DNA from 2 places in the Brevibacillus sp. MER 51 genome. Region 2 is predicted to be linked to the other one. Evidence: a T-box and tRNA genes for the amino acid it is inferred to sense, from the RefSeq annotation. Region 2 holds a T-box; the other holds one or more tRNA genes.

Region 1 (6,458 bases), 480 kb from region 2:
CTGGCGTATTCTTGTCGAATCTTCGCGGTTGAATGCATAAACTTTGCGCTTGCCTTCGGTAGTATCTGTCGCCTTTTGTAATGTCGTGATTACGGGCAAGCTATGAAACTTGTCCCGCCAGTATCGCTTGTCCTTTTCAAATCTCTCAGTCTGAGAATAGGCATGCTCCCTTTCGACAAGAGTTTGATAAGCGTGTTCATCTCCTACATGGACGGTACCGCCTGCCAACAACGTGTCATAATAGTGAGCAATTTGTTCTGTCATGATTGAAATAGACCAACCATCAGCAATCAAATGGTGCAGCTTTACAAAATACCCCGCTTCTTCGTCACTCAGTTGAATCAGACAAAAGTAGAACAGAGGCTCTTGTCCGATCGAAAACGGCTTTGTAAACAAATCTTGCAGAAATTGTCTGCACCGCTCTGGCGCATTCTGTTCCTGTCTGAAATCAAACACCTGCAATGGCTGCGGTTCGTACTCTCCAACAAACTGAGTGACTGTCTCTTCCTCCTGATAGTTGAGTCGCAAGGTATCGTTCTTTTGAACGAACAGGTGAATAGCGGCTTCCAGTACATCCAGCTTCACCTTTCCTTGCACCCGCACCATCCCCCCTAACGTATGGATAGGAAGCTGTGGATGTAATTTTTCCGTATACCAGATACGCTTTTGTGGATGACTTAAAGGATAACCGACCTTCCATTGCTTCTTATCCTGGCGCAAAGCATATCCCCCTTTCTGAATTGTGCAGATGCAACCACAATTCAGACATGGTAAAAAATCAAATTGATTACAAATACTTCCAATTTCAACTATATAGATGACTCTTCTGTAGTGTCAAATGAATTTTCCATAAATTATTATTTCTGAAAATTACGGGAATTACATCCCTTGTTCTCCTTCTCTAGCGCTGCATAAAATAGAAAAAAATTTGTGTACTCTATTGATTTTGGCTGTCTTTTCACGTAGGATAAAATGTAATATATTGGCAAAAAGCCCTCGGAAGGATGAATGTGATTAGATGTCTGTGACACTTCGTGAAGTAACTTTGGAAAACTGGGAAGAGTGTATTGAACTGGAACCTACTCCCGAACAGAGCGAGTTTGTTGCCCCGAACCTCTACTCCATCGCTGAATCAAAGTTTCAAACTACATTTGTTCCTTTGGCCATATACCATGATGACACCATGGTTGGCTTTGTCATGTATGGGCTTGACCCTGACGATGGAAACTACTGGATTTACAGACTCTTAATTGATGCGAAGTACCAACGACTAGGCTACGGACGTGCTGCGATTGCGCAAGTCATTGATATCCTGAAAGCAAAGGAAGATTGTCAAAAAATTGTCATTGGTTATGCTCCAGCCAACGTAGCAGCCGAAAACCTTTACTCCTCACTCGGATTTCAAAAAAATGGTATGGTTCTGTTTGGCGAGACGATTGCCGAATTAAATTTTTAGCGAATTTTCGTTACCCAATAAGGAAACAGCGGCGAGCTAAGACCTGAAAACCAAGTCTTAGACTCGCCGCTGTTTGGATTGTTTCCCGTATGTATATTAAAAAAGCACACCTTCCATGTGTCTGTAAACATCATGGTTAGTGTGCATTCGTTTTGATATGGTGCCGGTGAAGGGACTTGAACCCCCACGGTTTCCCTCACGATTTTGAGTCGCGCGCGTCTGCCATTCCGCCACACCGGCAAGTGAAACTATGAATAAATTAGCACATCTTCGAAAGAAAATCAATGGTGGGGAGAGACGGATTCGAACCGCCGAACCCGGAGGGAGCAGATTTACAGTCTGCCGTGTTTAGCCACTTCACTATCTCCCCACAATATGTGCTGTCTATCTTCTGCGTCTACTCTCTTCAACCAGAAGCGACATTTATTAATTTATCATGAACTTTGTTTGACGTCAATATATTTATTTAAATTGACTATCTTTTTTCGCCAAAATCTCCTGTGCCCACTCGTGAAAGACACGCAATGCTTCGTCTACTTCTTGAAATGTTGCTTCTCCCTCACAGGAGTATTCCGGGAATTCTAGTATGCGGTTCTTCCGAATCTTGACATGCCCTTCTTCACATTTTATCTCCAAGAAGTAGGGAACGGCTTCATCGATCCCATAACTGTTTTCTAAAAACTCGTAGGTACGTACCCACTCCAGGATTCGAACTTCCGATGCTTTTAAGCGAAGCACCTGCTCCAAGGACATAATGGTTTCATTGCCGTAGTAATACATGAATATTCAGCCCTTCTGCATGAAAATGGACGGAGCCGGGACTCCGCCCTGTTTTTGATATGATCGGTTAGATCGAGGAAAGTAGCTCTTTCAGTTCTTTGACAATCACTTGCTGATAGCCAGTGCCTTCTCCATACTGCTCAAGCATTTCGGCACGCGCTACCTTGATCTTGTCTTCATAATCCGTTGCGGTTCGGTCCGGGTTATCTTGTTTGAATGCCGTCATGACAGCTTGGACATGCTTTGGTCTCGGTCCCCATTTGGCGAGAACATGACCACCCGTGTCTGCGAAAATAACAACAGGGATCGCCCGACCTCCCATCGTAAGAAACTCATCCATCAGATCGAGGTGTTCTTCCATCACCATAATTTCCACTGGCATGTCCGTTTCTTTCAGGGCATGCAAGACGACTGGCAAGTTGCGAACGACGTCGCCACACCAATCTGCAGCCAAAATCAAACATCTGAGGTCATCACGATGCTGGAGAGAGGCAAAAAAAGCACGGTCTTGTTCATCCTCCCATGAAAATGCATCCGACCAGTTTTTGTATGTATCCTGATTTTTCGTCATGCTTTCCACAAACGCCTGTGGCTTAAGCCCCGTACGGAATTTATGTGCTACGTTTGCCCCCATCTTTTCTCCTCCTTTTGTATCGCTCGCCTATTCTTGGGTTTTATCCGTTGCTTCGTTTGCTTCCTTTTCTTGATTCGCCAGCTCCATCATTTTTTGCAACAAGATGTGCTGCGGCATGTGCATGAGACGCTCCAAGGGTACCTGAAGCGCTTCCGCCAGCTTGACAGCGGTCTCCGGTGATATTTGTAATGGACGCATGTTATTTTGCTCCTTTCCCTTGCTTTTATCAGTCCCTTCAGTATAATACACAGCCGTTAAACCTGCCAGCATACAAGCCTGGCACTTGAGAGCCTTTAACCTTTGTAACATGTTGGCTCTACTGATCCTCTCTTTCACATTTGCTCAGGCCAATTCTTAATGAAAAATTAAAAAAGAGCCACCCATAGGTAGCTCCAAAATGGAGTCAGGCTGTTTGATCCCTGCTCACCGTACGCGAAGGGACTATCTCGTGAACAGAATATCCCGCACAATGGAAAAGGACGAACTATGGCTTTTGCTTAGTAAGGATACATGGTACACCAAAGCCGATCGCGCCGGGCTGGGACATCTGCTCCATATATGCCAAACCTCGTGCACATTGCTGCTTGCATACTTGACATGTATGGGATGTTACGATTTTCATCTGTACTTGATTGGGGTGCTGTCGCGTATTCTTCTTCTTGATCTTTTTGCCCTTGGCCATCTGTTTTCCTCCCTTTGCCCTGGATCACTCCAGTCTATGAAGGAGAGCACCCCCGCTCTTTAGGCAAGCATACAAAATCAAGATATTCACCTGCAAAATGGGCCTTGTCATACGTATCACAAATAGAAAAAGCCGCCGGAGAATTCTCTCCCAGCGACTTATGTGACTTCATTATGGCTTTGGACTTAACAACTGGCGCAGTTCCAGCTCCAGTGTAGAAGCATCCACCATGCCAATGATCTTCTTTCGTACGTTCCCATCCGCGTCTATCAAGTAAGTAGTTGGGAATGCCATCACCTTGTAACGATTCGACACAGTTCCAGCTACGTCCATCGGTATCGGAAATGTCAGCTTGTAGTTGGTGACGAAGGCCATAGCTGCTTCCGGGCTGTCATTGCTCGTGACGTTCACACCATACAGATCAACCTGTCCGCCGTATTTTTCATAGACTTTTTGTAAATCAGGCGCTTCCAGCTTGCATGGTCCACACCAGGAAGCCCAAAAATTCAAGACCAATGGTTTCGCCCTTTTTCCTTCTACCTTGTACGTCTGCTGATCCAGTCCGGTCAGTGTAAAATGAGGAGCCGCAAAGCCAACTTCCGGTTTTTGAACCTCTGCTACGATTGCGGCTGTTTCTTGAGGCTTTTCCCAAACAGCAAGTCCGACGCCCAATAATACGATCACCGCGAGCAACAGCTTTTTCATTTTGTCACCTCTGCCCTACTGAGTTAGAATCCCGTAAAGCCTCCGTACATTTGAATGAGAACGCGTGTAATATCCGTCAGTTTATCTGTATACAGAAGAACACCGAACAAAATCATAATGGCTCCCCCGATTTTCATAAACAGATCGGAATACTTCACAATCGCTTTCACCTTACTGATGAAGAACGTCATGACAAAAAACGGAATGGCGAAACCGAGTGTATACGCCAATGTGTAAGCCAAGGCGCTTGAAGGATTGGAAACGCCCATGACGATAATGCCAGAAAGAATCGGTCCCACACAAGGTGTCCATCCAGCTGCATACGTCATTCCCACCAGTATGGACCCAGTATACCCCAATGGTCTCGATTTTAAATCGATTTTAAAAGAACGCATCATCCAATCCATTTTAAACACGCCAAGCATAACGAAACCAATAACTGCAAGCAAAATACCGCCCAATTGACGAATCAAGTCCTGCTGGTCGGTGAACAAGCTTCCGATCCATGATGTAGACAACCCAAGCGCAACGAAAATGATCGAAAATCCGACAATGAAGAAAAAGGTATGCAAGAAGGCTTGCTTTCGAAAAACCGCTCTCCCGTTCCTTACTTCATCAATCGTTACCCCAGTTATGTAAGACAAAAAGGACGGATAAAGCGGCAGGCAGCAAGGAGAAATAAACGAGAGAAAACCTGCTGCAAATGCCAAAAAGACAGTAATATCGCCAGTCATATGTACCTCCGGTGGGTATTTTATCCACTATCTTCTCATTGTATCGAATCTTTTCCCCCTTCAAAAGTAGCAAAGACACTTTGTCTTAAATCCGTGACATTTTCCTTTGCATAATAGCTCATTCAGATTCCCTTCACGAATACCTCCATTGTACACAAAAAAGAGGCGGATGTACTCCGCCCCTTCCTGCTATTCTTTTTCTTACTGAATCGTAACCTTACCGCCATCTTGAAGCAGTGTTTGCCCTTTTACCACGATCTTATCGCCGGCAGACAAGCCTGTCAAAATTTCGATCTGATCACTAGAAGATTTGCCTGTAGTGACCTCGACTTGTTTTGCAATGTCACCTTCCAGCTTGAATACATACTGTTTACCATCGCGATCAAAAACTGCACCGCGTGTTACAACGATCGATTTCGCTCCGCTTTCCCCAACCGATGGGAAGGTCACATTCACAACCATATCGGACTTCAGCTCATTGGATGGGTTTGGAATTGTAATCTCCACCGGGTATGCCTTGAGCTGTGAATCCATGACTGGACTCATCGCCGTTACTTTGGCATCAATCGTTTTTCCTGATGATTGTACGTTTACTTTTACTGTAGTCCCTACTTTTACTTTTGTGATATCAGCTTCTGACAGATTCGCTTTTACCAGAAGTGGGTTCGTGTTAACGACAACCACAACCGGCTGCTGACCTGCCATTTGACCAACTGCGCCATTTACGCTGGAAATATATCCGTTGATCGGAGACGTCACAGTTGCATTCGCCAATTGCTCACGAGCATTTTGCAGACTCACTTGGGCTTGCTGCACAGAGGCTTCGGAAACTTGCACGCTCGTTTTTTGCCCAGCAGATTGTAAAGCCTGCTGTGCGTTATCATAAGAAGTCTGTGCCGTTGTCAGTTGGGAGTTTGCCTGTTCCATCTGCTGTGCGGAAATCGCTCCTTGAGAAAAGAGCTGTTGCATCCGCTGCTGGTTTACTTTTGCATCCTGAAGGGCAGTTTCTGCCTGCTTCAGGCTATTTTTTGCTTGAACCAAGCCTTGATCAGAGCTGCTGCCTGCTTGGTTTAAGCTGGCTTTTGATACGTTGTAAGCTGCTTCTGCTTGCTTGACACCGTTCACCAGATCTTTTTCATCGAGCTTGAACAATACTTGACCTTTTGTCACGTATTGGCCCAGTTTCACTGGCAGGGAAGAAATTTTCCCGCCCACTTTCGGGGAAACTTGCACTTCTTCACTCGGAGCCAGCTTTGCCGTGAGACCAGAATCTGATACTACTGTGCCTAAAGCAACCGTTTCAACCTGTACAGGGGTTGCTGCTTCCACTGTTTCCGTAGGCGGCGTTTCCGCTTGCGGGCTGGAGCACCCTGCCACTAGAGTGATGGCCAGCAATGCCAAAATGACGGGTTTTTTATTTAGTTTCATGTATGTCCCTCCTCTTCCCACAAACGTCTTACGATTCCA
Region 2 (6,458 bases):
TTTTTCGTGAAGCCCTCGCCCTGCAATTCAAGCCAAATGTGACAGAGGTATATCGCAAGAATCGGAAAGTGGACGCACAGAAATTCCAACCTTCTTACTGGCTGGATCACCAAGGCGCGAAATTTGGTCAAGGAAAGCAAGCAGCTTTTTTGTACCATGCCCCCAACGTGTCTTCACTTGAATTGAATACAACGCAAAAACAGCTCATCGTGAATCTGGATCACATGAACGATCACAGATACGTACAGCAAGGCTCTACGAATCAAGTCGGAAAAGTCCGCCACGCTTCCGAATATCGCGCAAACGAAGAACGGACGAATTCTTTCTCGCTGGTAGTTGGGTATCAACCAAAGCTCATGCCGCGTTTTATGAGTCAGCCTTCTGGTTTTTTGGCGACTCATGTATGGACAGAGCATGCTGACGAGCAGACGCTGCAAACGAATCGAGCTGTTTATTTCGGCTCCGGGAGGATTACATCGTCGGCACAAGCGACAGGCGGTTTTGTTAAACACCGGATTCCGGTTACAAAAAGCGTATTTTACTCGAATCCGTATTTTCAAGCGAAATTGCCTGTCAATGTCGCCATTGCGCAAAGCCCTGAATTTTTGCAGTTTCTGGATGATCTGAATCGGAACGGTGATGAAATTGGGCTACATACCCTCTATCCATACGAAATCAGGCACTATCAAAAGACGACGGAAGATGCACTGCAGGTAATGAAAGATCACTTCCGGAGCCGTACCTGGATTGACCATGGGTATTTGAAGACCAGCTTTGCGTTTAACGCGCTCGACAACCAGACTGCGAATTACTTGGCGCATCAGTGGAAAAAATACGGCACATCGTATTTTTGGCACTACAGCTCAGAAGATATCGCGAATCCGAATAATGGTCTCGATCTGTACCAATCCCAAAGAGGCGACTCCCTGCGCACTCCGCTCTATTGGTCGCACCCGACAGTGACAGGCCCGTTTTATTCATGGTCGGCTGCCACCATTCCAGAAGATTCACTTTATCTGTATCGGGAGCAAAATCTCCAGCAGCTCATTCAAAACCGTGGAGTTTTTATCAACCATACCTACTTGGCAAGATTTCCATCCAACAAGCAGGGCGGGAAATTTGTCATTCGAGATGCCCAAGGAAACTGGATCATCCATCCCGATTTTGACCGCTTGCTAAAGCGAATGGAAGTTCTGCGAGATCAAGGAAAATTGCATTTGACAACCGTACGTGAAATCATGGATTATTGGCTCGCCCTCTCTCAAGTCAGATTGGAATATGCACCAAACGGCTCTATCGTTCTGCACAACGATGGTACGCAAAAGATTTCTGGTCTTTCCATGGCGACAAAAGCTTCGGAAGTTTATGTGAACGGGATGAAGCCGTCGCAAAAGAAAGCGGATGGCGATCTTATCTTTTGCTTCGATCTGGAGCCAAATGCAGTTGCCGTTATTGCTGCGAACAAAGTAGATAGTACTTCACATCCGAAATAAATCCCATAAATACAAAGAAGCTTCCCTAGTGGGTCTAGGGAAGCTTCTTATTCCTTTATCTATTGAGACAATTTTACCAAGCTGTAGTTTTTCTTACCTTTGCGGATAATGATGAAGCGACCGCCGATAGCAAGGCTTGGCGTTACTTCCAGTTCCAGATCGGTAACACGTTCACCATTCATGGAGATAGCGCCTTTTGTAATATCCTCACGTGCTTGACGTTTGGATGGCTCGATGCCGACCTCAACGAGCCAGTCGACAATGTTCTTCGTTTCGAGGGTAGATTCGAATGTCGGCATTTCTTTGAAGCCTTGCTCGATCTCATCTGCCGACAGCGATTTGATATCTCCAGTAAACAAAGCTGCTGTAATGCGCTTCGCCTGCTCCAGCAATTCCTCGCCGTGCACAAATCTCGTCATTTCCTCTGCCAGCGCTTTTTGCGCCTCGCGTTTATGTGGCTCGGTCTGTACTTTTTCAGCCAGCTCTTCAATTTGTTCCTTGGAGAGGAACGTAAAGTATTTCAAGTATTTCACAACATCGCGGTCATCGGTATTCGCCCAGAATTGGTAGAATTCGAATGGAGTTGTTTTATTTGGATCAAGCCAGATGGCTCCTCCTGCTGTCTTCCCGAATTTCGTGCCATCTGCCTTCAGCATCAGAGGAATAGTGAGACCGAATGCTTTTGCTTCTGGTCCTTCTTTTTTGCGGATCAGATCGAGACCGCTCGTGATGTTGCCCCATTGGTCGGAACCGCCGATTTGCAGCTGAACATCTTCATGTTTGTACAGATGCAGGTAATCCAGCGATTGCAGAATTTGATAGGAAAACTCCGTAAACGAAATGCCGCTTTCCAGTCTGCTCGATACGACATCCTTGGCAAGCATCGTATTAATGCTGAAGTTTTTCCCGTAATCCCGCAGAAATTCAATGACATTGATTTTGTGCGTCCAGTCGTAGTTGTTCACCAAGCGAATTTGGTTGTCGCCATCTGTAATGAACAGCTTTTTCATCTGCGCGGTGAGTTTGTCGACGTTCTCCTGAATCTGTTCCAGTGTTTGCAAAGAGCGCTCGGATTGACGGCCGCTCGGATCGCCAATCGTACCTGTTGCACCACCGATCAAAATGACCGGACGATGACCAGCGAGCTGAAAGCGTTTCAGTACCATGAAAGGAATCAAGTGACCGATATGCATGCTGTCACCTGTTGGATCGACACCACAATATAACGAGACTGCTTTTTCATTCGTTAATTCTCGCAGCCCTTCTGCATCTGTTTGCTGATTAATGGCTTCGCGCCATTCGAGTTCGTCGATAATATTCACTGCCATACACTCCTTCAATCTCCTATGGTAAAAAAACAAAAAATCGCCCCTTGTCTATTGTAGACATAGGGACGATTGAATAACCGTGTTACCACCCATCTTGCACCAATGGACCCAAGCGCTTGCGCAGGCCATTCATGCCACTCGTAGCGAGTTATCGTTCGCGATTCCGCTCGGCATTACCCGAGATACTCCAGAGTGTAATTCGCTAGCTTATTGTGTACCGGGTTCCATCAACCCCCGGCTTTCTAGGACAGGGAATAAGCTGCTACTGGGCTCTTTCAACGTATGTTTCATATGAAATTAAAGTCAGTATATTGAATTCAAATAGCAATGTCAACCATGTAGCAAGGATTCCGCCACGATCCCTTATTTTATTTTCGTAAGACCGTTGGAGGTTAGTTCATAAACAGTTGTTGCGACCTCATGCAAATACCGTCGATCATGCGAAATACTGATAATCACACCGTCGAAAGCCGTTAACGCCCGGCACATGTACCGCAGAATCAAATTGGAATTCGCTTTTTTCTTCCACACTCGGAGCCTATACAAACGTTTCCGATGCTTTCTCCATGCGCTCTCTTTGATTTTTCAAAGACTTGATCTTCTTTTGCAGACGTGGATCTGAGCGGGACACGTTCCGATGTTGATGCTCTGCCTTATTCCAAACGTCGTGCCATTTCCAGCTTCAAATGAAGGATACCGTTTGCTGTATTCGCAATAAACGTTTCGTCATGCGATACATATAGGACAGGAAGCGATGTTTGTTGAATAAACTCTTCCAGCCATTCCATCGTTTGAATATCCAAATCATTCGTGGGTTCGTCCAGCAATAAAACGTCAGGATTCTGTGCCAGCAGACTTAAAAAGCGGTATTTGAAACGCTCACCACCTGACAGAACACCCATCTTTTTATCTGAATCCAATGCATGAATACCGAGGTCATCCATCGCCCTCACCAGTTCTTTGCTCCATTGATTTTCGACAAAAAACTCGGCGATGGTCCATTGTTTTTCTTCGTCCGATAGTTCCTGTGCAAGAAATCCCATAGAAAATCGTTTCGCAGCACGTTACCTGCAAATGTGCAATACTAGGCAATCATTTGTTCCGCGTATATCAACTTTAATAAGCTGCTTTTTTCGTTTTTACGTTTCTCGTCATTTACTCCTTGTTCATCTGTATCACCCCCTTTTTTTTACAACAAAAAAAGATGCTCCTGTCCAATAAACAGAAGCATCTTGCTCTCCTAATAGAAATCGCTATATGAAAAATAAATCATACAGGAATTCAAGCTATACATTTGCGGGTGAATTTGGCTTCTTGTTTATTTATTATGGGATTGGCTTTTCCTATAAATAAACAATTGCGCAAATGATTCACCCTCCGTTCCATGAAGTTGACTTCAATATAGCATGGACTTCCAAATATTGTCAATGTAGCTATTCGACCAAAGCTAGCAATTGTCCGAGCTTGTCCTTGATGGGGGAAGATTCCTTTTTTACCGCCTGTGCGAGCTTCTTATTCCCACCGAAAAGGCGATAAATAACGGTTTCCCGCTTGTAATCTTCCAGCGCTGCAAGCTCCTCTATAAGCGCATCCACCAGTTCTGCACGATCGATGGTGACATTTTTCAAAGGCTTCGCCGAATCACTACTGCCAAGCACCAGAGAGACGAGTACGGGGATATTCTCTACAGTTACACCATGCGCCTCCATAAAAGCTAAAGCAAAATCGTCCTGAGCAGACTGATGCTCCGTGTCGACCATCTCCATATAGCGACGAAAGAGTGGAAAATAATCGCTGCTAGACAAGCCGAGAGCCAATACCGCATAGGTACCAGGCATGACGGATTTCTCGCTTGGCTCTACATCCCCGTACCACGCGAACTCCTCCATCGCAAGCTCGGCATATTCTGCGATTTTCGGATATAACGCAGGATAACGGGACGCATTGGCAAAAAACTGATGGAGACCTGACTTCGCCAGCTTTTTTACTGGGAAGTAATTCTTTTCGCTGCTCTTCAGCTTGAGCTTGTACCCTTTGGGAAAGCCTTCACGCAAAAGGCCGTTGATAAAATCAATGGCTTCACCGTAGGCAGCTTCTTCCTCCGATACGATACGGATGTCGATCGCTTGTAAAACATCATTGGCCATTGTTTGAATCAGGCTGCTTTTATACTCGTTTTCAAAGCGACCACTGCCCCGTTTTACATAGTCCACAGCTCGCTTGGAGCCAAGCTGAACAGCGAGGTCCAGGTACTTCTTGCGGGTATCCGGCTCCTTGTTACCTATTGCGAGAGCGACGTACAGGAAAAAGTCCAGCTCCCCTGTTTTTGGTTCCTGACGCTCCTGCTCGGGTTTCAAAACCCAATCCAATCCATAATGCCCGGTACGATCAAAAAATTTGACTAAAAAACGCTCATCCGCCCAGCCTTTTAAAGCCAAAGTATAGTGGTATGTCCACGAATCACTGCGTTCTTTGTTGGAGTGCAGCTTTTCCCTAAGACGCTGGATGAGTGGTTCGACAAGCTCCTGCTTTTGTTCCATCAAATCGGGATTGACGAGGCAATGAGCGAAGAAGAAATCGTCTCTTTCTTTCGGACGTACAGGAAGCTCCGCTTTAATTTTTGCTTCGATAAATTGATCCAGTACTTGTTTGAGACTCTCGCGTTTTCGCTCGTTTATGAAATGGCGAGCATGGCTTTGCACCGATTGTTTCCACTCGAATTCGAAAACAAGCTCGAAGCGGTAATTAAAAAAGTGAGAATCATAATTGGTGGAATGGAACAGGGATTCCATTCGATCACACAGTGCGGGGAAAAACTCATTCATGAGCATTTCCTCTGTAAGCTCCTCAATATAAGAGCCAGCATCGTATTTGTACGAGTCGTCACTCCAACTGAAAGGTTCGTGGACATCCACGTGGATTTTGCCATTGGCCCAATTGAGTTTTCCTTTTCTCCACGCCACTCTCAGGTAGTCTTTGACCCCCGCCTGCAGTAGACTCCAGTCTTTGATCTCTTTGATCCGCTGGTTCTCTTTTTGGTAAATTTCTTGGATGGAAGTCCATACTTCGTTTAGAAATGCTTCTGCTGCCTCATGCATTGACTGACTCTCCTCCTCGCAAAAAACAGCGCTGTCGCCTTTAACCGATGACCTTGACGACATTGCCCTCGCTATCGGTAATATTGGTTTTCACAATGTTGATGGCAATTCCTTTCAGGGAAGGAATCTCAAAGCTGCTTTCCTTTGGAAGCAACTGCTTGGTAAGCGCAATCGTTGTTGCATCATCGAGAACAAACCGAATAACGTCCTCTCCTGGAATACATTCAGGATTGGCTCCTGCCTCAAAGACAACGCGGACATCAGGTCCCAGCAGGCTCAGGCTTTCTCCTTTTCGCATACGTCCGCGGAGAATTTTTCCGATGACTTCCGCTTGCTTAGCTCCCAAGCTCAGGGTCGAAGGTGCTTTTTTCAAGAAGCCTTTTTTCCCTGGCTCCCAGCCAAGCTGGCTGACAAACAAATAGGCAGTGTTGGAGCCTTCTTGTTCCATTCCTTTTTGAACAGCATCAGAAACTGTAGAGTTGCAAAGGAGAGAATCACGCTCGAGATCGGTTATGTAGGAAGGCATATACGGCAAGCCG

The links. The T-box of region 2 lies ahead of tyrS (tyrosine--tRNA ligase). A T-box ahead of a tRNA ligase gene usually reads a tRNA of that ligase, here a tRNA-Tyr.
Region 1: it has a tRNA-Tyr gene. The T-box ahead of tyrS (tyrosine--tRNA ligase) is inferred to sense a tRNA for this amino acid. The anticodon was not compared.

Annotation. Positions count from the first base shown of each region.
Region 1 covers NZ_JAMAUS010000001.1:641,818-648,275, forward strand. The annotation lists gene edeP (edeine non-ribosomal peptide synthetase EdeP) at 1-720, opposite strand, end outside; gene edeQ (edeine self-resistance N-acetyltransferase EdeQ) at 1,019-1,456, shown strand; tRNA gene M3630_RS02385 (tRNA-Leu) at 1,615-1,696, opposite strand; tRNA gene M3630_RS02390 (tRNA-Tyr) at 1,742-1,826, opposite strand; gene M3630_RS02395 (hypothetical protein) at 1,919-2,236, opposite strand; gene M3630_RS02400 (thioredoxin family protein) at 2,304-2,870, opposite strand; gene M3630_RS02405 (YycC family protein) at 2,898-3,068, opposite strand; gene M3630_RS02410 (hypothetical protein) at 3,355-3,552, opposite strand; gene M3630_RS02415 (TlpA family protein disulfide reductase) at 3,724-4,257, opposite strand; gene M3630_RS02420 (cytochrome c biogenesis CcdA family protein) at 4,281-4,991, opposite strand; gene M3630_RS02425 (efflux RND transporter periplasmic adaptor subunit) at 5,193-6,419, opposite strand; gene M3630_RS02430 (efflux RND transporter permease subunit) at 6,448-6,458, opposite strand, start outside.
Region 2 covers NZ_JAMAUS010000001.1:163,811-170,268, reverse strand. The annotation lists gene M3630_RS00725 (hypothetical protein) at 1-1,493, shown strand, start outside; gene tyrS (tyrosine--tRNA ligase) at 1,553-2,821, opposite strand; T-box leader at 2,880-3,109, opposite strand; gene M3630_RS00715 (ATP-binding cassette domain-containing protein) at 3,475-3,864, opposite strand; gene M3630_RS00710 (DUF6138 family protein) at 4,255-5,919, opposite strand; gene M3630_RS00705 (suppressor of fused domain protein) at 5,960-6,458, opposite strand, start outside.